Aromatoleum aromaticum EbN1: one gene and its partners. The protein of the gene in region 3 interacts with the protein of the main gene of each other region in a pairwise test. Links are inferred from orthologs where the notes say so. Each region holds a gene or a part of one and is shown on either strand. Other genes may lie near its edges. The genes, in order: ftsA, EBN1_RS03505, EBN1_RS08540 and ftsZ.

What was found.
Region 1: the proteins of EBN1_RS08540 (region 3) and ftsA interact in binary tests that used the Escherichia coli proteins (3 or more experiments, as listed by UniProt). The link is inferred for Aromatoleum aromaticum EbN1 from one-to-one orthologs.
Region 2: the proteins of EBN1_RS08540 (region 3) and EBN1_RS03505 interact in binary tests that used the Escherichia coli proteins (3 or more experiments, as listed by UniProt). The link is inferred for Aromatoleum aromaticum EbN1 from one-to-one orthologs.
Region 4: the proteins of EBN1_RS08540 (region 3) and ftsZ interact in binary tests that used the Escherichia coli proteins (3 or more experiments, as listed by UniProt). The link is inferred for Aromatoleum aromaticum EbN1 from one-to-one orthologs.

Annotation. Positions count from the first base shown.
Region 1 is NC_006513.1:850,380-854,031, reverse strand. Bases 653-3,652 are described here. They hold ftsA (cell division protein FtsA), read left to right. Parts: upstream 653-1,537; coding sequence 1,538-2,767; downstream 2,768-3,652. Other genes in these bases: ftsZ (cell division protein FtsZ), read left to right, coding at 2,907-3,652; EBN1_RS04070 (cell division protein FtsQ/DivIB), read left to right, coding at 705-1,541; EBN1_RS04075 (D-alanine--D-alanine ligase), read left to right, coding at 653-712. In the rest of the region: more of EBN1_RS04075, read left to right, coding at 1-652. UniProt on the Escherichia coli protein: Essential cell division protein that assists in the assembly of the Z ring. May serve as the principal membrane anchor for the Z ring.
Region 2 is NC_006513.1:744,853-749,503, forward strand. Bases 1,707-4,651 are described here. They hold EBN1_RS03505 (RodZ domain-containing protein), read right to left. Parts: upstream 3,673-4,651; coding sequence 2,740-3,672; downstream 1,707-2,739. Other genes in these bases: ispG (flavodoxin-dependent (E)-4-hydroxy-3-methylbut-2-enyl-diphosphate synthase), read right to left, coding at 1,707-2,733; pilW (type IV pilus biogenesis/stability protein PilW), read right to left, coding at 3,669-4,466; rlmN (23S rRNA (adenine(2503)-C(2))-methyltransferase RlmN), read right to left, coding at 4,469-4,651. Outside these bases: EBN1_RS03490 (tetratricopeptide repeat protein), read right to left, coding at 1-174; hisS (histidine--tRNA ligase), read right to left, coding at 161-1,459; more of ispG, read right to left, coding at 1,489-1,706.
Region 3 is NC_006513.1:1,807,052-1,814,805, reverse strand. What follows is about bases 2,625-5,397. They hold EBN1_RS08540 (rod shape-determining protein), read right to left. Parts: upstream 4,647-5,397; coding sequence 3,603-4,646; downstream 2,625-3,602. Other genes in these bases: gatA (Asp-tRNA(Asn)/Glu-tRNA(Gln) amidotransferase subunit GatA), read left to right, coding at 5,119-5,397; gatC (Asp-tRNA(Asn)/Glu-tRNA(Gln) amidotransferase subunit GatC), read left to right, coding at 4,755-5,042; mreC (rod shape-determining protein MreC), read right to left, coding at 2,643-3,545; mreD (rod shape-determining protein MreD), read right to left, coding at 2,625-2,640. In the rest of the region: rod shape-determining protein RodA, read right to left, coding at 1-191; mrdA (penicillin-binding protein 2), read right to left, coding at 188-2,116; more of mreD, read right to left, coding at 2,119-2,624; more of gatA, read left to right, coding at 5,398-6,591; Asp-tRNA(Asn)/Glu-tRNA(Gln) amidotransferase subunit GatB, read left to right, coding at 6,608-7,754. UniProt on the Escherichia coli protein: Forms membrane-associated dynamic filaments that are essential for cell shape determination. Acts by regulating cell wall synthesis and cell elongation, and thus cell shape.
Region 4 is NC_006513.1:844,756-851,916, forward strand. What follows is about bases 4,301-7,161. They hold ftsZ (cell division protein FtsZ), read right to left. Parts: upstream 6,371-7,161; coding sequence 5,231-6,370; downstream 4,301-5,230. Other genes in these bases: lpxC (UDP-3-O-acyl-N-acetylglucosamine deacetylase), read right to left, coding at 4,301-4,993; ftsA (cell division protein FtsA), read right to left, coding at 6,510-7,161. Also shown: bifunctional glutamate N-acetyltransferase/amino-acid acetyltransferase ArgJ, read right to left, coding at 1-308; preprotein translocase subunit SecA, read right to left, coding at 464-3,187; EBN1_RS04045 (DciA family protein), read left to right, coding at 3,359-3,793; EBN1_RS04050 (hypothetical protein), read right to left, coding at 3,876-4,064; more of lpxC, read right to left, coding at 4,073-4,300. UniProt on the Escherichia coli protein: Essential cell division protein that forms a contractile ring structure (Z ring) at the future cell division site. The regulation of the ring assembly controls the timing and the location of cell division.

The DNA of each region.
Region 1 (3,652 bases), 960 kb from region 3 along the record:
CGGCGGCGAGGACGGCACGGTGCAGGGGCTGCTGGAACTGCTGAAGATCCCTTACACCGGCAGCGGCGTGATGGCCTCCGCGCTGGCCATGGACAAATGGCGCACGAAAATGGTGTGGGCCGCATGCGGCCTGCCGACACCGCGCTACGCGATCCTCGCCGGGGATACCGACTGGGAGGCCGTCGTCGCCGAGTTGGGGCTGCCGATCTTCGTCAAGCCGGTGCATGAAGGCTCGAGCATGGGCGCGACGAAAGTCACCGCGGCGAGCCAGCTCAAGGCGGCGTGGGAGCGCGCGGCGCGCTTCGATGACCTCGTGCTGGCCGAGGAATTCATCGTCGGCGCCGAGCTGACGGTGCCTTTCCTCGCCGAGCGTGCGCTGCCGGTGATCCGCATCGAGGCGCCGGGCGGGAAATATGACTATCAGAACAAGTATTTCACCGATGAAACCCGCTACCTGTGCCCAAGCGGCCTGCCCGCCGAACAGGAGCAGGCGCTGCAGGCGCTGGTGATGAAGAGCGCGCGCGCGCTTGGCTGCCGCGGCTGGGGTCGCGCCGATCTGATGCTGACCGGGGACGGCCGGCCGTACCTGCTCGAGATGAACACTTCGCCCGGCATGACCGGCCATTCGCTGGTGCCGATGGCGGCCAAAGCCGTCGGGCTGGACTTCACCGCGCTGTGCCTGGCGATCCTCGAGGACGCGCGTCTTGGCTGACTTCCGTCCCGGCACCGCGTTGCGTCACGGCGGCCTCGGCGGCAACCGGGCGCCGGCACGCGCCCGCGAAAAGGAAGGATTGTGGGACAGGCCGGCGACGCTGAACCTGATTTCGGAGGTGCTGATGCTGTTCGCGGCGGTCGCGCTCGGCTACGCGCTCGTGGTGTGGTTCCTGTCGCGGCCGCTTTTTCCGCTGCGCGAAGTCGTCGTGCTGACGCCGCCGGCACAGGTCACGACAGCGCAACTCGAATACGTCGCGCGCACCGCGATCCGCGGCAATTTTTTCTCGGTCGACCTCGAGCAGGTGCGGGGGGTGTTCGAGAAGCTGCCGTGGGTACGCCGTGCGGAAGTACGGCGGCGCTGGCCGGACGTCCTCGAACTGCGGCTCGAGGAGCACCAGGCGGCGGCGTACTGGACGGTTTCGGAGAGCGGCGAATCGCAGCTCGTGAATCGCTACGGCGAAGTGTTCATCGCCGCCAGCAACGCCGACATCCCGGCTTTCTCGGGCCCGCAGGGCTCGGCGGCATACATCCAGTCGCGGCATCGCGAGTTCGAGCGCGTGCTCGAGCCGCTCGGTCGCCGTCTCGTCAGCCTGGCGCTGTCGGCGCGCCAGGCGTGGCAGTTGCGCCTCGACGACGGCCTGGTCATCGTGCTCGGCCGGGACCATGAAAAGGCCCCGACTGATCAGCGGCTGGCGCGCTTCGTTCATGCGTGGCCGAACGCGCGCGACAGCGTCGGAGTACAGGTTGCGGTAGCGGATCTCCGCTATCCGAGCGGATTCGCGCTCACTCCGGTGGGCGACTTGAAAGCAACGAAAGGCAAGCAATGAGCAAGGAATACAAGGACTTGGTCGTCGGTCTCGATATCGGTACCGCCAAGGTCACCTGCATGGTGGCCGAGTCGCGTCCGGACGGGCGCCTCAATGTCATCGGGCTCGCGACGCAGCCGACCAGCGGTCTCAAACGCGGCGTGGTTGTGAATATCGAGGCCACCGTCGATGCGATCGCGCGCGTGATCCAGGAAGTCGAGCAGATGGCCGAGTGCAAGATCCGCGACGTCTATACCGGGATCGCCGGCAGCCACATCAAGAGCTTCAATTCCAACGGGATGGTCGCGATCAAGGACAAGGAGGTCACGCCGCTGGACGTCGAGCGCGTGATCGAGGTCGCGCGCGCGATGCCGATCCCGGCCGAACAGCAGATCCTGCACATCCTGACGCAGGAGTTCATCATCGACGGCCAGGGCGGCGTGCGCGAGCCGATCGGCATGAGCGGCGTCAAGCTCGAGGTCAAGGTGCATATCGTCACCGGCGCGGTGTCGGCGGCACAGAACGTCATCAAGTGCGTGCGCCGCTGCGGCCTGGAGGTCATGGACCTGATCCTGCAGCCGCTCGCGTCGAGCTACGCGGTGCTGACCGAGGACGAGAAGGACCTCGGTGTGTGCCTCGTCGATATCGGCGGCGGTACGACCGACATCGCCGTCTTCACTCATGGCGCGATCCGCCACACTGCGGTGCTCCCGATCGCCGGTGACCAGGTCACCAACGACATCGCGATGGCACTGCGCACGCCGACCTCCGAAGCCGAGGAGATCAAGATCCGCCACGGCGTCGCGCTGCACACACTCGCCGATCCCGAGGAGATGATCGAAGTGCCCGGCGTCGGCGACCGGCCGCCGCGGCCGCTGTCGCGCCAGCGTCTCGCCGACGTCATCGAGCCGCGGGTCTCCGAACTGTTCGAGCTGGTGCAGGCCGAATTGCGCCGCAGCGGCTACGAGGAGCTGCTGTCGTCGGGGGTCGTGCTGACCGGCGGTTCCTCCATGATGCTGGGCATGGTGGAGCTCGGCGAGGAAGTGTTCCACATGCCGGTGCGCATCGGCTCGCCGCAGTATGCAGGAGGGCTTGCCGACGTCGTGTGCCAGCCGCGCTACGCGAACGCGATGGGGCTGGTGATGGAAGGGTCCGCGCAGCGCCGGCGGGGCATGCTGGCACGTGAAACGCGCAGTGTCCGCCAGGTGTTCGGGCGGATGAAGTCATGGTTCGAGAAGAATTTCTGAGCGGATGGGGAGTCATCCGTCGAATTTGAAGGTGCGCCCGCGTTAACCTGCTATTTAGTTATAAAATTTGCGTTTGACACTAAATGCAGTGGCCGGGAACGCAGTGCGCAAAACGGTTGATATTCAGGAGACGAGGCAAATGATCGAAATCGTTGAGAAGGAACAGACCGGCACGGTGATCAAGGTGATCGGTGTCGGCGGGGCCGGCGGTAACGCTGTCGACCACATGATCCGCGAGAATGTGCAGGGCGTGGAGTTCATCGTTGCCAACACCGACGCCCAGGCGTTGAGCCGCTGCCTCGCGCCGAACAAGATCCAGCTCGGCAGCTCCGGGCTCGGCGCGGGATCGAAACCCGAAGCCGGCCGGGCTGCCGCGCAGGATTCGCGCGATGCCATCGCGGCGGCGCTCGACGGCGCGCACATGTGCTTCATCACCGGCGGCATGGGCGGCGGCACCGGCACCGGTGCCGGCCCGGTGGTCGCCGAGATCGCGAAGGAGATGGGTATCCTGACCGTCGCGGTCGTCACCAAGCCGTTCGACTTCGAAAACCGCCTGCGGGTGGCCGAGAGCGGTATCGAGGAACTGACGCGCTACGTCGATTCCCTGATCATCGTGCTCAACGACAAGCTGCTCGAAGTGTATGGCGACGACGCCGGCTTCGAGGACTGCTTCCGCTCGGCGGACAACGTGCTGCGCAGTGCGGTCGGCGGCATTGCCGAGATCATCAATGTTCCCGGCCTCGTCAACGTCGACTTCCAGGACGTGCGCACCGCGATGGGCGAGATGGGTCGGGCGATGATGGGCTCGGCGGAAGCCGATGGCCTCGATCGGGCGCGCATCGCTGCCGAGCAGGCCGCGGTCAGCCCGCTGCTCGAAGGTACGGA
Region 2 (4,651 bases), 1.1 Mb from region 3 along the record:
ATACAGCGCGCCGGCCTCGCTCGCCTGCTTGTTCTGGTACCACCTGAAGCCTTGCCAGCCGACCGACGCGAGCGCCGCCGCCACTGCGAGCGTCGTCACGAGCTTGCCGTACTGGGCCCACCAGGCCTTCAGCTCGGAAATCTGCTCCTGTTCTTCCAGGTCATAAACTGCCATCTTCTTCCTCATTTTCCGTGAACAGGCATTCGGCCACTGCATTGGCGAGGCCATCGAGCGCGACGCGCTGCTGGCCGCCGGGGCCGCGCAACGGCTTCAGGCCGACTTCCCCCGTCGCCGCCTCGTCGTCACCGATCACGACTGCGACCGGCGCCCCGCTTGCGTCCGCTTTCTTCATCTGCGACTTGAAGCTGCCGCCGCCGCAATGCATCAACACCGCGAAACCATGGCTGCGCAGGGCCTCGGCGGCGCGAAACGCGAGGCGCTGAGCCTGCTCGCCGAGGTGGACGACGTACACGTCCGGCTGGGCCGGTTCGGCCTCGCCGCCGCTTTCGCGCCATAGCGCGAGCAGCCGCTCGATGCCCATCGCGAAACCGGCCGCCGGCGCCGGACGGCCGCCGAGCTGTTCGACGAGACCGTCGTAGCGGCCGCCCGCGCACACCGTGCCCTGCGCGCCGAGCCGCGTCGTGACCCACTCGAACACGGTACGGTTGTAATAGTCGAGGCCGCGCACGAGCCGGTGGTTGATGCGGTACGGCACGCCAGCGTCCTTGAGCAGCACCTGTACGCCATTGAAGTGCTTCAGCGAGTCCTCGCCGAGGAAATCGAGCAGCTTGGGCGCGTTATCGACGAGGTCCTGCAGTTCGGGGTTCTTGGTGTCGAGGATGCGCAGCGGATTCGTATGCAGGCGCCGCCTGCCATCGTCGTCGAGGCGCTCGCGATGCCTCTCGAGGTACGCGACGAGTTCCGCCCGGTGGCGCGCCCGTTCGTCGGAGGAGCCGAGCGAGTTCAGCTCCAGCCTGACGTCCTCCAGCCCGAAATCGTCCCACAGGCGCGCGCACATCAGGATGTGTTCGGCGTCGATATCGGGACCGTCGAAGCCCAGCGCCTCGACGCCGATCTGGTGAAACTGGCGGTAGCGCCCTTTCTGCGGCCGCTCGTGGCGGAACATCGGGCCGTGATAGTAGAGGCGCTGCGCGCCGGCGGACAGCATCTTGTGCTGGATCGCCGCGCGCACGCACGATGCCGTGCCCTCCGGGCGCAGCGTCAGTTGTTCACCGTTGAGCGCGTCCTCGAAAGAGTACATTTCCTTCTCGACGATGTCCGTGACTTCACCGATCGCGCGCTTGAACAGCGGCGTCGGCTCCACGATCGGCATGCGGATCGGCCGGTAGCCGTAGCTGCGCAACCAGTCGCGGACGATATCTTCGAAATGCTCCCAGGCTTCGGCCTCGTCGGGCAGGATGTCGTTCATCCCGCGTACCGCCTGCAAGGCCTGAATCATCGGTTTTTTTTCTGTCATAAGCTGACGGTTCAGCCCGCCTTTTTCACGTATCTGGTGGCCACGTAGTCGTCGACGATGGCCTTGAATTCGGTGCCGATATTGTCGCCGCGCAGCGTGACGGTTTTCTCGCCATCGACGAACACCGGTGCCGCGGGAGTCTCGCCGGTGCCGGGCAGCGAGATGCCGATGTTGGCGTGCTTGCTCTCGCCCGGCCCATTCACGACGCAGCCCATCACCGCGACGGTCATGTTCTCGACGCCGTCGTACTGCTCGCGCCACACCGGCATCTGGTCCCGCACGTAGGACTGGATGCCCGACGCCAGTTCCTGGAAGAAAGTGCTGGTCGTGCGCCCGCACCCCGGGCACGCGATCACCATCGGCGTGAACGCGCGCAGGCCCATCGTCTGCAGGATTTCCTGCGCGACGACGACTTCCTGCGCGCGGCTGCCGTTCGGTTCCGGCGTCAGCGAGATGCGGATCGTGTCGCCGATGCCTTCCTGCAGCAGTACCGCGAGCGCCGCGGTCGAGGCGACGATGCCTTTCGACCCCATTCCCGCTTCGGTCAGCCCGAGGTGCAGCGGATAGTCGCAGCGCGCCGCCAGATCGCGATACACCGCGATCAGGTCCTGCACGCTCGACACTTTCGCCGACAGGATGATGCGGTCGCCCCCGAGCCCATATTCTTCGGCTTTCGCCGCCGACTCCAGCGCCGAGACGACGAGGGCTTCGCGCATCACCGCGTTCGCGTCGCGCGGCTGTGCGAGCTTCGCGTTCTGGTCCATGACGCGCGCCAGCACCGACGGATCGAGGCTCCCCCAGTTCACGCCGATGCGCACCGGCTTGTCGTGGCGGCACGCGATGTCGACGATCGCGGCGAACTGCGGGTCGCGCTTCGCGCCCGCGCCGACGTTGCCCGGATTGATCCGCAGCTTCGCCAGCGCCTCGGCGCAGGCCGGATGCTCGGAGAGCAGCTTGTGCCCGTTGTAGTGGAAGTCGCCGACGAGCGGCACGTCGACGTTGAGCGCCAGCAGGCGATCACGGATATGCGGCACGGCTTTCGCGGCCGCCTCGTTATTGACCGTGATGCGCACGAGCTCGGAGCCGGCGCGGGCGAGCTCGGCGACCTGCATTGCGGTTCCGAGCACGTCGACGGTGTCGGTGTTCGTCATCGACTGCACGACCACCGGCGCGTTCGAACCGATGCTGATGCGCCCCACCCTGACCTGCCGGGTCTTGTGACGGACGAGTGATCCCGAAGAAGAATTCGTTGCCATTTCAGCTCACTTCACGGTCAGCTTTGCGACGCCGACGCGAATATGGGGAACAAGGTCCAGCGGCTGGCCGCGAAATTCCGTCGTGACCTTTTGCGCGTTGCCGACGACGAGCCCGAACGGCGGCTGGCCCTGGACCGTACGGGTGCTGCCCGCCGCATTGAGGCCGGAAAAAATGACCTTCCCCGTCGCGTCGCGCACCTCCACCCACGATTCACCGGCAAAACGAAACACGAGGTGTTCGACGCCCGGCAGTCCGGCGGGAACGGTGGTGGTCGCCCTGTCTTCCGCAATGGACGCGGGAGCGGCTTCCGCCAAAGGCGCCGCGGCGGGCGCCTGCGGCGGCACGTCGTTCGCCGCCACGCCATCCGGCGTCACCGCAGCAGGCGAGGACAGTTGCGGCGCCACGTCGGGCTCGGCCGCGGACGGAGGTTCGAGCGGCACCGGCAATGGCGTTGCCTCCCCTTCGGACGGCGCCAATTCGACAGTCGCGGTTTCGGTATCCGGCATCTGGAACCAGTCGAAAAACCATCCCGCGACGACAACGGTCAATAAGGCGCCGGCAACCAGCGCTGCCGGCAGACGAGCGGAACGCGCCGCCCTGCCGCTCGGCATCACACCTTCGGCATTCGACAGCGGAGCGAGTTCGACCGGCATCGCAGCGGCGTTTTTTGCGAGGCCGGCGAGCAGCGCGGCCGGATCGATCCCGAGATACCGCGCGTAATTGCGCAGAAAGCCGCGAACAAACGCCGGCCCTGGCAGCAGCTCGAAGCGCTCGGCTTCCATCGCCTCGATCTGCCGGGAAGTCAGTTTCAATGCGTACGCGACGTCGCCTACGGTCTCGTGGCGGGCTTCGCGTGCACGCCGCAGGATCTGTCCGACAGATGCGGCAGCAGCCGGCTCGACCGGGGTCGCGTCCTCTTCACGATGAACGTCGTTCACTCGTAATTTCCCTGTTTCATTGCCCGATGTTCCCCGCTATCGGCAAAACGGCCGCGCAGTTGCGCCGCGTAGCTCGACTCGGCCTCACGATTGCCGAGTTTGCGCTCGGTGCGCACACCGAGCCATACGGACTCCGCTGACGGCTCGCTTTGCTGGTGCAACTGCACGAGATGGTTCCGCGCAAGCTCGTAGTCGCCGCGGCGGTAGGCGATCGCGGCAAGGTGGTAGAGCGCCTGCGCGTTGGATGGGTCGAGCTCTGCCGCGCGCTGGAACTCGGCCTCGGCCGCAGCATCGTTGCCGCGCCGCAGATGGCACAGGCCCGCGTTCGCGTAGGGCCGTGAAGGCGTGCGGTAATAGGGGTTGCGCGCGGCGAGCGCGAGCCGTTCGAGCCCTTCCGCTTCCTGCCCCGACACGCACAGGAACCAGCCATAGCTGTTGTTGAATTCGGGGTCGTTCGGCGCCTTCTGCAGTGCGCGCTGGAAATTGTCGCGCGCCGCGTTCCGGTCGTCGATGAACATATAGACGAGACCCATCAGGTGATACGCCGGCGAGTACGCGGGATCGCTCGCGAGAGCCGCCCGCCCCTCGTCGAGCGCAACCGCGTAGCGCCCGACTTGTAGATAGGCCATGCCGAGATCCACGTGGACCTTGGCGCTCGCCGTCGCCGGATTCGTCGCCGGCACGTCGGAGACCGGTCGCTCCGCGATCGGGCGTCCTGCCCCCGATGGGGCCGCGCACGCAGTCAGCCCGAACACGACAGCGCAAAGGAGCAGCCGTCCCGCGAACCGGCGCATCCTCAGCGGCCCTCCATCGGCTTCACCAGCCTGACCGTGCGCCGCGACCGGTCCTGCACTTGTCCGGCGAGCTGCCCGCAGGCCGCGTTCACGTCGTCGCCGCGCGTCTTGCGGGTCGTCGTGACGATGCCAGCGTCGATGAGGATCGCCGCAAAGCGCCGGATGCGTTCGGCCGGGGAACGATC
Region 3 (7,754 bases):
GCAGCGAGCCACATCGCCGCGAGGGCGACGCCGGCATTGACCAGCAGCGACGCGATGCGCTCCGGCGAGGCGCTGTGCATCAGCACGAACGCGTAGCCGAGCAGCACTGCGAGCAGGCCGAACAGGATCGGGTCGATCGGCCGGATCGCGGCGACGAGCAGACGGAGCGGGCTGAAGCGCGGTTCGGTCACGGAGTCGGCTCCGCGTCGTGTCCGGCGTGGGTGTCGTCCTCGGCTTCCGCCGCCTCGGCGTCTTCGCGCGCGGGTGCGTCGAGACGCGCGCCGAGCAGATGGTAGTCGATGACCTGGCGCGCGATCGGCGCTGCCGACTGGGCGCCGAAGCCGCCGTTCTCGACCAGCACCGCGAGCGCGATCGTCGGATTCTCCGCCGGCGCGTACGCGATGAACCACGAGTGGTCGCGCAGCCGCTCGCGGACCCGGCCGGCGACGTATTTCGACCCTTTGAGCGAATACACCTGCGCGGTGCCGGTCTTGCCGCCGGCACTGTACGGGGCGCCGGCGAAGGCGCGCGCACCGGTCCCGGACTTATTGACGTCGACCATCGCCTCGCGCACCGCGGCCAGATGCGCCGGCTTGATCGCGAGCTGGCGGAGCGGCTCGGGCTGGATCGCTCGCCGCTCGCCGCTCGCCGTGTCGATCACGTGGCGCACGACATGCGGCCGGAACACCTTTCCGCCGTTGACGATCGTGGCCAGCGCGTTCGCGAGCTGCACCGGAGTGTAGGCGTTGTACCCCTGGCCGATGCCGACCGAGATCGTCTCGCCGCCGTACCAGCGTTGCTGCTCGGGCTTCTTGAAGCGGCCGCGCTTCCACGCCGGCGACGGCAGCACGCCTTCGGCTTCGCCGGGAATGTCGATGCCGGTGCGCGAACCGAAGCCGAGCGGTGCCATGAACCCGGCGATCTCTTCGATGCCGAGATCGTTCGCGAGCTGGTAATAATAGGTGTTGCACGACACGACGATCGACTTGTGCAGGTCGACCGTGCCGTGGCCGCCGACCTTGTCGTCCATGAAGCGGCGTCCGGCGAAGCTGAAGTAACCTGGATCGGCGATCGCCTGGTTCGCGGTGCGCTTGCCGGTCGTCAGCGCCGCGAGCGCCATGAACGGCTTGAACGTCGATCCGGGCGGATAGGCGCTGAAGATCGCGCGGTTGAGCAGCGGATGGTCCGGCGAATCGTTGAGTTCATTCCAGTCGGCGGTGGAGATGCCGTCGACGAACAGGTTCGGGTCGAATGCCGGTTTCGACGCGAGCGCCAGCACGCCGCCAGTGCGCGGGTCGATCGCGACGAGCGCGCCGCGCCGGTCGCCGAACGCGGCCTCGGCGACTTTCTGCAGCTCGATGTCGAGCGTCAGCTCGAGATCGCTGCCCGTCGTCGCGGGCGTGCGCGATATCACCCGCACCGCGCGCCCGCCGGCGTTCACCTCGACCTGCTCGACGCCGGTCACGCCATGGAGTTCTGTCTCGTAGCTGAGCTCCAGCCCGCTCTTGCCGATGTGGTCCGAGCCGCGATAGTTCGCGGTGTCGCCGCGCTCCTCGATGCGTTCCTGGTCGCGCAGGTTGATCCGCCCGATGTAGCCGATGACGTGCGAAGCGACTTCGCCCTGAGGGTAGTCGCGGAACAGGCGCGCCTGGACTTCGACGCCGGGAAAGCGGTAGCGCCGGGCGACGAAGCGCGCGACTTCGGCGTCGTCGAGGCGCGTGCGGATCGGCACGCTCTCGAAGTTGCGGCTCTCCTCGAGCAGCTTGCGAAAGCGCCGCCGGTCGCGCGCATCGATCGTCACGATCTCGCTCAAGGCATCGATCGTCTCGTCGAGATCGGCGACCTGCGACGGCGTGATCTCGAGCGTGTAGGCGGCGAAGTTGCGCGCCAGCGTCACGCCGTTGCGGTCGAGGATCGCACCGCGCGTCGGCACGATCGGCACGAGGCCGATGCGGTTGTCCTCGGCGCGCGTGAGAAAGTAGTCGTGGCGGACCACCTGGAGGTAATAGAAGCGCGCCGCGAGCAGGCCGAAGCACACCAGCGCGACGATGCCCGCAACCAGCACCCGGCGGCGAAAGCGCCCCAGTTCCTCCTCGGGAGTGCGGAATTCGGTCATCGTCAGATCGGCCGGTTATCGTCCCGGTCCACTGGCCGATACTGCGGCAGCAACAGCAGGAAGTGCAGCGGAATCCACAATGCGGCGCTCGTGAAGCTCGACAGGAAATACTCCCAGCCGGGAAATTCGGCGCCGGCCACGAGCCGCACCAGCACCATGATGAGCTGCGTCAGGAAAAACATCGGCAGGATGTGCAGCGCCTGCTGCAACGGCGGAAACCACAGCACGCGGCGCGCGATGGACGTCGCGAGGTAGGCGAGCACGACATAGGCGAGCGCGTGCTGCCCCATCGCCGCGCCCTGCCCGATATCGACCAGCACGCCGAACACGAAAGCCGTCCCCATGCCGACGCGCAGCGGCTCGCGGATGCACCAGAAAGCCAGTACCAACGGTACCCAGTCCGGCACGCCGGGCAGGCGGCCGGTCGGGATGTACGCCAGCCCGAGCGCGACGAACAGGCTCAGGAACACGAACCAGTTCTTCGCCGGCTGCAGGATGCGGCTCGATCGATGGGTCGGCTGCACGATTATCCTTTCCGCTCGGGGCGGCGCAGCGCCGGGGACTGCGGCTGCGGCTGCGGCCGGGGCGGCGGGGCTTCGGCACGTCCGAGCACCAGCACCTGCGTCGTGCGCTCGACGGCAGCGACCGGATCGCACAGGACGACGGCAAAAGTCTGCGATTCGCGATCGACGCTGACGACTTCGGCCACCGGCAGCCCGGCGAGGAAGATGCCGTCGAGCCCCGACGTTTCCAGCCGGTCGCCAGGGAGCACATCGACTCCGGACAACGTGAAGCGCAGCTCCATGCGCCCCAGTCCCGCGCCGAACAGCACGCCGCGCAGGCCGTTGCGCGCGACCTGCACCGGCACCGCCTGGTCCTTGTCGGTCAGCAGCGTGACTTCGGCCTGCACCGGATACGCGCGCGTGACCTGCCCGATCATGCCCTGCGCGTTGACGACCGCCATCCCGGCCGCGACGCCGTGCTGGCTGCCGCGGTCGAGGATCACCTTGCGCGAGAACGGATCGGGGGCGTCGTAAAGGACTTCGGCCGCGACGCTGCGCACGCCCGGTGCCGGAGCCATCTGCAGCAGTTCCCGCAACTGCGCGTTGTCGCGTTCGAGCTGCTCGAAGCGCAGCAGCCGTTGTGCCGCATCGAGCTGGCTGCGCCGCAGCTCGGCGTTGTCCTGCTGCACTTCGACGAGCGTCGCGAAATAGACTGCCGCGTCACGGACGAAATCGACCGGCGCGGCTGCCGCCATCTGCAGCGGCCAGGTCGCGACCGACAGCCCCTGGCGCACCACTTCGAGGTAGCGGAACCGCAGGTCCGCCACCAGCATCGCCAGGCACACCGAGACGAGCACGAGCAGCCGCACGAGCGGCGTCGGGCCTTGCTTGAAAACGGGCGGAGACTGATGGCCGGCCAGCGACATCGCGGCGACTAGGCGGGGCGAGCAGCGAGCGGCAGGCGCCGCGGCCCGGGGTTCGTCTTATTCCGAAGCGAAGATGGAACCAAGCTTGTCCATTTTCTCGAGCGCCATGCCGCAGCCGCGCGCGACGCATGTCAAGGGCTCGTCGGCGACGATCACCGGCAGACCGGTTTCTTCCATCAGCAGCCGGTCGAGGTCGCGCAGCAGCGCGCCGCCACCGGTCAGCACCATGCCGCGGTCGGCGATGTCGGCACCGAGTTCAGGCGGCGTCTGTTCGAGCGCGATCTTCACCGCGGAGACGATCTGGTTCAGCGGCTCGGTCAGCGCTTCGAGGATCTCGTTGCTGGAAATCGTGAAGCTGCGCGGAATGCCTTCGGCGAGGTTGCGGCCTTTGACTTCCATCTCGCGCACTTCCGAGCCCGGAAAAGCGGAGCCGATTCCCTTCTTGATGTTCTCCGCAGTCGTGTCGCCGATCAGCATGCCGTAGTTGCGGCGGATGTAATTGACGATCGAGTCGTCGAACTTGTCGCCGCCGACCCGCACCGACCCCGCATAGACCATGCCACCCAGCGAGATCACGCCGACTTCGGTCGTGCCACCGCCGATGTCGACGACCATCGAACCGGTCGCGTCCGACACCGGCAGTCCCGCGCCGATCGCCGCGGCCATCGGCTCCTCGATGAGGTACACCTGGCTCGCGCCGGCAGCGAGCGCGGCGTCGCGGATCGCGCGCCGCTCGACCTGCGTCGAGCCGCAGGGAACGCAGACGATGATGCGCGGGGAAGGCGAGAACATCCGCGAGTCATGCACCTTCTTGATGAACTGCTTGATCATCTGTTCGGTCACGACGAAGTCCGCGATCACGCCATCTTTCATCGGCCGGATCGCGGTGATGTTGCCGGGAGTCTTGCCGAGCATCTGTTTGGCCGCGTGTCCGACAGCCTGGATCGTGCGTTTCGCGTTCGGGCCGCCTTCGGTACGGATCGCGACCACCGACGGTTCGTCGAGCACGATGCCTTTGCCCCGCACGTAGATCAGCGTGTTCGCAGTGCCGAGGTCGATCGCCAGATCGTTGGAAAAATAAGAGCGCAGGAAACCAAACATGGACAATTCCGAGACCAATGAAGACGGGCAGATGTACCGGCCAGAACAGGCGGCAAACGAATATGATAACCTACAAATCTTTGTGACTTAAGCAGGTTTTATTACCTCATGTCGCTCTCCACTGAACAGGTCCGGCGCATCGCCACGCTCGCCCGCATCGAACTCTCCGACGCCGACGCCGAAGCGACCCGCGGCAAGCTGAATGGCATTTTCGGCCTGATCGAGCAGATGCAGGCGGTCGACACCACCGGCGTCGAGCCGATGAGCCACCCGCAGGACGTCGCGCAGCGCCTGCGCCCCGACGTCGCCACCGAGTCCGATCGCCGCGAAGCGTTCCAGCGCATCGCGCCGCAGACCGAAGCCGGACTGTATCTCGTTCCCAAGGTTATCGAGTAAGGAACAGCGGGCGCCGGGCAGCGGCAGGGATCGCACGAATCATTTTCGTCCCGGCTGCGCGGCGCTCCCACGACATATGATCAACGCCAGCCTCACCGAACTGCGCGCCGCGCTCGACGCCCGAAAAATCTCGAGCGTCGAACTCGCGACGCTCTTCCTCGACCGCATCGAGCGGCTCGATGCGAGCCTCAACGCCTTCATCACCGTCGACCGCGACGGCGCGCTCGAAGCTGCCCGCGCCGCCGATGCGCGCATCGCCGCGGGAGATGCCGGGCCGCTCACCGGCATCCCGCTCGCGCACAAGGACGTATTCTGCACGGAAGGCGTGCTGACCACCTGCGGCTCGAAGATGCTCGCGAACTTCGTCAGCCCGTACGACGCGCACGTCGTCAGCCTGCTCAAAACCGCCGGCGCGGTGAGCCTCGGCAAAACCAACATGGACGAGTTCGCGATGGGCTCGTCGAACGAGAACTCCCACTTCGGCCCGGCGAAGAACCCCTGGGACACGACCCGCATTCCCGGCGGCTCGTCTGGCGGTTCGGCGGCCGCAGTCGCTGCGCGCCTCGTGCCGATCGCTACCGGCACCGACACCGGCGGCTCGGTGCGCCAGCCGGCGGCGCTGACCGGGGTCACCGGCATCAAGCCGACCTACGGCGTCGTCAGCCGCTACGGCATGATCGCGTACGCGAGTTCGCTCGACCAGGGCGGCGCCTTCGGCGCGTCCGCGGCCGACTGCGCGCAGCTCCTGACCGCAATGGCGGGTTTCGATCCGCGCGACTCGACGAGCCTCGAACGGCCGGCCGAAGACTATTCGCGCGAACTCGCCGCGCCGGCCGCTGCCCGCCCGCTCGCGGGCCTGCGCATCGGCCTGCCGAAGGAGTTTTTCGGCGCGGGCATGGCCGACGACGTGCGCGCCGCGGTCGAGGCGGCGCTCGACGGCTACCGCGCGCTCGGCGCGACGACGGTGGACGTGAGCCTGCCGAACGCGCAGCTCGCGATCCCTGCTTATTACGTGATCGCGCCGGCCGAAGCGTCGAGCAACCTGTCGCGCTTCGACGGCGTGCGCTACGGCCACCGCGCCGCCGAATACCGCGACCTTGCCGAGATGTATTCGAAGAGCCGCGCCGAAGGCTTCGGCGCCGAAGTCAAGCGCCGCATCCTCGTCGGCACTTACGTGCTGTCCCACGGCTACTACGACGCGTACTACCTGCAGGCGCAGAAGCTGCGCCGCCTGATCGCGCAGGATTTCCAGGCTGCGCTCGCCGGCTGCGATGTCATCGCCGGCCCGACGAGCCCGACGACCGCGTGGACGATCGGGGAGAAGTCCGACGATCCGGTGCAGATGTACCTGTCGGACATCTACACGATCGCGGTGAACCTCGCCGGCCTGCCGGGCCTGTCGCACCCGTGCGGCTTCGGCGCGGGCGAGCTGCCGGTCGGCCTGCAGCTCGTCGGCGACTACTTTTCCGAGGCGCGCCTGCTGAACGCCGCGCACCGCTTCCAGCAGGCGAGCGACTGGCACCTGCGCCGGCCGGCGATCGCCGCCTGAACGAGAGTTTGACACCATGAGCAGAAACGACTGGGAAGTGGTCATCGGACTGGAAGTCCATGCGCAGCTGAACACCGCGTCGAAGATTTTTTCCGCCGCCTCGACCGCGTTCGGCGCCGAGCCGAACGTGCAGGCGAGCGCCGTCGACATCGCACTGCCGGGCGTGCTGCCGGTCCTGAACGGCGGTGCGGTCGAGCGGGCGATCCGCTTCGGCGTTGCGATCGGCGCGACGGTCGCACCAAAAAGCGTTTTCGCGCGCAAGAACTACTTCTACCCGGATCTGCCGAAAGGCTACCAGATCAGCCAGTTCGAGCTGCCGGTCGTGCAGGGCGGCGCGATCACGATCCGCGTCGGCGACGGTGACAAAGCCTACGAGAAGACCGTGCAGCTCACGCGCGCGCACCTCGAGGAAGATGCCGGCAAGTCGCTGCACGAAGACTTCCACGGCATGAGCGGCATCGACCTGAACCGCGCCGGCACGCCGCTGCTCGAAATCGTCTCCGAACCCGACATGCGCTCGTCGGCCGAGGCCGTCGCGTACGCGCGCGCACTGCACGCGCTGGTGCGCTGGATCGACATCTGCGACGGCAACATGCAGGAAGGCTCGTTCCGCTGCGACGCGAACGTCTCGGTGCGCCGCCCCGGCGGGCCGCTCGGCACGCGCCGCGAAATCAAGAACCTGAACTCGTTCCGCTTCCTGCAGCAGGCGATCGACTTCGAAGTGCAGTGGCAGATCGGCACGATCGAGGACGGCGGCAGGATCCAGCAGGCGACCGTGCTGTTCGACCCCGACACGGGCGAGACGCGCATGATGCGCTCGAAGGAAGACGCGCACGATTACCGCTACTTCCCCGACCCCGATCTGCTGCCGCTGGTGATCCCGTCCGAATGGATCGCACGCGTGCGCAGCGAGATGCCGGAGTTGCCGGGCGCGATGAAGGCACGGTTCATCAACGACTACGGCCTGTCCGCCTACGACGCGGCGAGCCTCACTGCGGCGAAGGAAATCGCCGCGTACTACCAGGCGATGCTCGCCACTGCCGACACGAAACCGGGGAGTCAGGTGCCGAAGCTGGGGGCGAACTGGGTCATGGGCGAACTCGCCGCGCAGCTCAACCGCGCCGAACGCGACATCGGCGACTCGCCCGTCACACCCGCGCAGC
Region 4 (7,161 bases), 960 kb from region 3 along the record:
CCGACCGCGACGCAGGTCGCGTGGGCGTCCGCCAACCCCTGTTCGCCGGTGCCCGCGTTCGCAACGCCGGTATTGATAACCAGCGCGCGCACGTCGCCGCCGGCGATGTGCTGCTTGCACAGCTGCACCGGCGCCGCGCAGAAGCGGTTGAGGGTGAACACACCGGCGACGCGGCTGCCGGCGGCAAGTTCGATCAGCGTCAGGTCACGCCGGTTGGCCTTGCGGATCCCGGCCTCCGCGACCCCGACGCGAACGCCGGGCACCGGAAGGAGATCGGACGGCTGCACAGCGATCAGATTCACAGGCATGGTTTTCTCCGTGGAACAGGATACGAGGTGGAAGGCCGCCCGTGGCCACGGTCAAAACGATCGGCCATGCCCGGAATAACCGGAATCCGGGTCGTGGCACGCGATTGCGCGAGCGCTCCGGGGGCGAATCCCGGCAACTCCTCGCGCATCGCATCTCAGCTCAGCTTGCCGTGGCAATGCTTGTATTTCTTGCCCGATCCGCACGGGCACGGATCGTTGCGCCCGATTTTCGGTCCGGCGGGCGCTGCTGCCTGCGCGGCCTCCGGAGCAGTAGCGACCCCGAGGGCCTCGTCGAAAGCGGCATGCTGGTACTGCACGTTCTCGAGCTCGGGGGGCACTTCCGCCTCCTCGAGCTGTGCTTCGGTGCGCACCTGGACCGTCATCAGGAGTTTGGAGACGTCGTTGCGCACGGTATCGAGCAGGGTCTCGAACAGCTCGAAGGCCTCGCGCTTGTATTCCTGCTTGGGATTCTTCTGCGCGTAGCCGCGCAGGTGGATGCCCTGCCGCAGGTGATCGAGCGCCGCCAGGTGCTCACGCCAGTGGGTGTCGAGGCTCTGCAGCATCACGTTGCGCTCGAACTGGTGCCATGCGACCGGATCGACCTGCGCGGTCTTCACCGCGTACTGCTCCTCGGCAGCGGCGAGGAGGCGCTTGAGGATCGTCTCGTCGTCGAGATTCGGTTCCGCCTTGAGCCATTCGCCGATCGGCAGCCGGAGCTGGAACTCGGACGCGAGCGCCTGTTCGAGCGCCGCGATGTCCCATTGCTCCTCGACGCTGTCGACCGGCACGTGGACGCGGAAGCTGTCGTGCAGCACGCCCTGGCGCATCGCGCGGATCGTCTCCGAGATGTCGTCGGCTTCGAGCAGTTCGTTGCGTTGCTGATAGATGACCTTGCGCTGGTCGTTCGCGACGTCGTCGTATTCGAGCAGCTGCTTGCGGATGTCGAAGTTGCGCTGCTCGACCTTGCGCTGCGCCGATTCGAGCGAGCGCGTCACCATCGCATGCTCGATCGCCTCGCCCTCGGGCATTTTCAGCCGCACCATGATCGCGTTCAGGCGTTCGCCGGCGAAGATTTTCATCAGCGGGTCTTCGAGCGACAGGTAGAAGCGCGAACTGCCCGGATCGCCCTGGCGTCCGGCGCGGCCGCGCAGCTGGTTGTCGATGCGGCGCGACTCGTGCCGCTCGGTGCCGATGATGTGCAGGCCACCGTTGGCGAGCACCTGCTCGTGCACCGGCTTCCACTCTTCGCGCAGCGCGGCCGTGCGGGCCTCCTTCTGCTCGGGCGTCAGCGTCTCGTCGTCGCGTACTGCGGCGAGCTGCCGCTCGATGCTGCCGCCGAGCACGATGTCGGTGCCGCGCCCGGCCATGTTCGTCGCGATCGTGATGACTCCCGGGCGCCCCGCCTGCGCGACGATCTCCGCTTCGTGCTCATGCTGCTTCGCGTTCAGCACCTGGTGCGACAGATCGACGCGGTTCAGCTCGCCCGACAGGAACTCGTTGATCTCGATCGACGTCGTGCCGACCAGCACCGGCTGGCCGCGCTCGACACATCCGCGGATGTCCGCGATCACCGCGTCCCATTTTTCCTTCGCGGTGCGATAGACCTTGTCGTTCTCGTCCTTGCGGACCATCGCCCGGTTCGTCGGCACGACGACGGTTTCCAGCCCGTAGATCGAGTGGAATTCGAACGCTTCGGTGTCAGCCGTACCGGTCATGCCGGCGAGCTTGCCGTACATGCGGAAATAGTTCTGGAAGGTGATCGACGCAAGCGTCTGGTTTTCGGCCTGGATGCGCACGCTTTCCTTCGCCTCGACCGCCTGGTGCAGGCCGTCGGACCAGCGCCGGCCGGCCATCAGGCGGCCGGTGAACTCGTCGACGATGACGACTTCGTTGTTCTGCACCACGTAATGCTGGTCCTTGTGGTACAGCGAATGCGCGCGCAGCGCCGCGTACAGGTGATGCACGAGCAGGATGTTGCCCGGGTCGTAGAGGCTGGTGCCTTCGGCAAGCAGGCCCATCCGGGTCAGGATCTGCTCGGCGTTCTCGTGGCCCTGTTCGGTCAGCAGCACCTGGCGCGCCTTCAGGTCGAGCGTGTAGTCGCCCGGCTTGATGACGTTGTCGCCTTCGCCTTCCTGCTCGGCGAGCATCGGCGCGACCTGGTTGAGCTTGAGGTAGAGGTCGGTATGGTCTTCGGCCTGCCCCGAGATGATCAGCGGCGTGCGCGCCTCGTCGATGAGGATCGAATCGACTTCGTCGACGATGGCGAAGCTCAGCCCGCGCTGCACCCGCTCGCCGGTCGAATAGACCATGTTGTCGCGCAGGTAGTCGAAGCCGAACTCGTTGTTCGTGCCGTAGGTGATGTCGGAGGCGTACGCGGCCTGCTTCGCCTCATGCCCCATGCGTGACAGGTTGCAGCCGGTCGTGAGGCCGAGAAAACCGTAGATGCGGCCCATCCAGTCTGCGTCACGGCTCGCGAGGTAGTCGTTGACGGTGATGACATGCACGCCCTTGCCGGTCAGCGCGTTGAGATACGCGGGCAGCGTCGCGACGAGCGTCTTGCCTTCACCGGTGCGCATTTCCGAAATCTTGCCGTTGTGCAGCACCATTCCGCCGATCAGCTGCACATCGAAGTGCCGCATGCCGTGGACCCGCTTGCCGGCCTCGCGCACGACGGCGAACGCTTCCGGCAAGATGCTGTCGAGCGACTCTCCGTTCGCGACCCGCTGCTTGAAGTCGGCAGTTTTCGCCTGCAAGGCCTCGTCCGACAGCGCGGAGATTTCCGGCTCGAGCGCATTGATCGCACGTACGGTCTGGGAATACTGGCGGATCAGGCGGTCATTGCGACTGCCGAAAATTTTCTTGAGTAGGCCGGAGATCATGGATGGTGGGGTCGGACGATTCGGCAAAGGCGCAAGTTTAGCATGTGGGTGGAATCGATCCGTATTGCAAGTCACGCTGCGCCGCAAGGGCGTGACCACGTCCCGCCCTTGCGGCGCTTGCAGGCGCAGGGCGTGAAACCTACCATGGGGAATGATCGCGAGCGCACTTCCATGACCCAGCTTATCCAGCGATTTCTCGGCAGCGGCGACGCGCTCGCACGTTTGCGCGACCACGCTGCGCGCCTGCGCAAACTTCAGGCGGTGCTGGAACAGCATCTTCCCCCGGCCCTGGCGTCCGCGTGCGCAGTCGCCAATGTCAAGAACGACACTCTCGTGCTCTTGGCCCATGGCGGAGCGGTCGCCGTGCGGCTCAAGCAGATCGCACCGACTCTCGCGGAACAGTTCGGTGCGGCCGGCATGCCGATCCGGACGATCCAGGTCAAGGTCCAGGTGATCGAGGAGCGCGAAGCGCCGCGCCCTGCCCCGGACCGGACGCTGTCGGACGCGGGGCGGCGCAGCCTCGCCGATTTTTCATCGAGCCTGCCGGCCGATTCGCCGCTGCGCGAATCGCTGGAGCGACTGATAGATCGCAGCCGGGCCGGCTGAAGCGCTCGTTAGAGCACCCTCGCGCTACGCGCGGTCCCGCCATGCGGGACTGAGCGCTTCTTGGGACGGCCCGGCGAAGCGCTCACGCGAGCGGCAGGAACACCCGCTCGAGCGCGAGCAGCGCGAGGAATACGAAGACGACGACGAGGCCGGCGCGAAGGAAATTCCACGCCCAGCGGCGATAACGAGGATTGCCGGTCAGCATCCATGCGATCAGCGAGGCGCCGATGCCGATCGCCGCAAGGACTGCGAGAAGACGAATGGCCAGCATCGTCGTGATCAGGTCGCCGGCGCGAGCTCGAACTGATGACTCACCGCGGCGGGAGTCATTCCCGGCTGCTCGAACGTGGCGATTTCCCACGCCGAGCGGTCCTCGAGCAGGACGCGCAGGATCTGGTTGTTCAGCGCGTGCCCCGCCTTGTGCGCGCTGTAGGCCGCGAGCAGCGGGTGGCCGCACAGATACAGGTCGCCGATCGCGTCGAGCACCTTGTGCTTGACGAACTCATCGACGTAGCGCAAGCCGTCGGAATTGAGCACGCGGTATTCGTCCATGACGATCGCGTTATCGAGGCTGCCACCGAGGGCCAGTCCGTGGGCGCGCATCGAATCGACATCCTGCATGAAACCGAAAGTACGGGCGCGGGCGACGTCGCGCACGTACGAATGTTCGGCAAAATCGACGGTCACGCTGGTCGAGGTCTTGTCGATCGCCGGGTGGTTGAAAACGATCGAGAATGTCAGCCGGAAGCCGTCGTGCGGCTCGAGCCGCACCCATTTGTCGTCCTCGCGGTACTCGACCGCCTTTTTCACGCGCAGGAAGCGCTTCGGCGCCTTCTGCTCCTCGATGCCTGCCGACTGCAGCAGAAACACGAACGGGCCGGCGCTGCCGTCGAGGATCGGGAGCTCGGGCGCATCGACGTCGACGTGAAGATTGTCCACGCCCAGGCCGGCCACCGCAGACATCAGGTGCTCTACGGTGCCGACTTTCGCCCCGTTGCGCTCCAGTCCGGAGCACATGCGCGTGTCGCACACGGAATACGGATCGGCAGGCAGGTCGCACGGCGGATCGAGATCGACGCGGTGAAAGACGACCCCCGTGTCGGGCGCTGCCGGCCGCAGCACGAGCTGGACCTTGCGTCCCCCGTGCAGCCCTACCCCGGTGGCCTTGACGATCGATTTGAGGGTGCGCTGCCTGATCATTTTTGAATTATTCCTGTTTCCGGCCAGCAGTTTAACACGGCAACCGGCGCCTTCCGGGACCCTGCGCGCCGGGCGGGTCCACGGGCGGCACTGCCTGCAACGGTTCATTGGACCGCGGCAGGAGCGTTTCGCTCCGGCGGAAATCTGGGGCGGGAGCGCGAGGCCACAGGCGCCCTGACGCCGACCGGAGGCAGCGGTCTACGGGGCGCCTGTCGAACGGGACGAAACGCCGGTGCGTCAGTCGGCCTGCTTGCGCAGGAAAGCCGGGATGTCGTAAGTTCCCATGCCGTTTGCACTCATCGCTTCGACGGTGGTGCGCCGGGTGTGGCGGATCACCGCCGGGACGTCGAGATTGGCCATGTTGACGTTGCCGCCGAGCGCGCCGTAAGTGCCCGTACCCTGCACGACCTGCATCACTGGCTGGCGTCCGGTGCGTGGCGCGCCGAGGCCGGTCGCGACGACGGTCACGCGCACGCGGTCTTCCATCGCCTCGTCGAACACGGTGCCGTATTTCACGAAGGCTTCGGGGGCAGCGAACGCCTGCACCGTTTTCACTGCATCGCGCACTTCCGACATCTTCAGCGAGCGGCTGGCGGTGATGTTGATCAGCACGCAGCGCGCGCCCGACAGTTCCGTACCTTCGAGCAGCGGGCTGACCGCGGCCTGCTCGGCAGCGATGCGCGCCCGATCGAGGCCATCGGCTTCCGCCGAGCCCATCATCGCCCGACCCATCTCGCCCATCGCGGTGCGCACGTCCTGGAAGTCGACGTTGACGAGGCCGGGAACATTGATGATCTCGGCAATGCCGCCGACCGCACTGCGCAGCACGTTGTCCGCCGAGCGGAAGCAGTCCTCGAAGCCGGCGTCGTCGCCATACACTTCGAGCAGCTTGTCGTTGAGCACGATGATCAGGGAATCGACGTAGCGCGTCAGTTCCTCGATACCGCTCTCGGCCACCCGCAGGCGGTTTTCGAAGTCGAACGGCTTGGTGACGACCGCGACGGTCAGGATACCCATCTCCTTCGCGATCTCGGCGACCACCGGGCCGGCACCGGTGCCGGTGCCGCCGCCCATGCCGCCGGTGATGAAGCACATGTGCGCGCCGTCGAGCGCCGCCGCGATGGCATCGCGCGAATCCTGCGCGGCAGCCCGGCCGGCTTCGGGTTTCGATCCCGCGCCGAGCCCGGAGCTGCCGAGCTGGATCTTGTTCGGCGCGAGGCAGCGGCTCAACGCCTGGGCGTCGGTGTTGGCAACGATGAACTCCACGCCCTGCACATTCTCGCGGATCATGTGGTCGACAGCGTTACCGCCGGCCCCGCCGACACCGATCACCTTGATCACCGTGCCGGTCTGTTCCTTCTCAACGATTTCGATCATTTGCCTCGTCTCCTGAATATCAACCGTTTTGCGCACTGCGTTCCCGGCCACTGCATTTAGTGTCAAACGCAAATTTTATAACTAAATAGCAGGTTAACGCGGGCGCACCTTCAAATTCGACGGATGACTCCCCATCCGCTCAGAAATTCTTCTCGAACCATGACTTCATCCGCCCGAACACCTGGCGGACACTGCGCGTTTCACGTGCCAGCATGCCCCGCCGGCGCTGCGCGGACCCTTCCATCACCAGCCCCATCGCGTTCGCGTAGCGCGGCTGGCACACGACGTCGGCAAGCCCTCCTGCATACTGCGGCGAGCCGATGCGCACCGGCATGTGGAACACTTCCTCGCCGAGCTCCACCATGCCCAGCATCATGGAGGAACCGCCGGTCAGCACGACCCCCGACGACAGCAGCTCCTCGTAGCCGCTGCGGCGCAATTCGGCCTGCACCAGCTCGAACAGTTCGGAGACCCGCGGCTCGATGACGTCGGCGAGACGCTGGCGCGACAGCGGCCGCGGCGGCCGGTCGCCGACGCCGGGCACTTCGATCATCTCCTCGGGATCGGCGAGTGTGTGCAGCGCGACGCCGTGGCGGATCTTGATCTCCTCGGCTTCGGAGGTCGGCGTGCGCAGTGCCATCGCGATGTCGTTGGTGACCTGGTCACCGGCGATCGGGAGCACCGCAGTGTGGCGGATCGCGCCATGAGTGAAGACGGCGATGTCGGTCGTACCGCCGCCGATATCGACGAGGCACACACCGAGGTCCTTCTCGTCCTCGGTCAGCACCGCG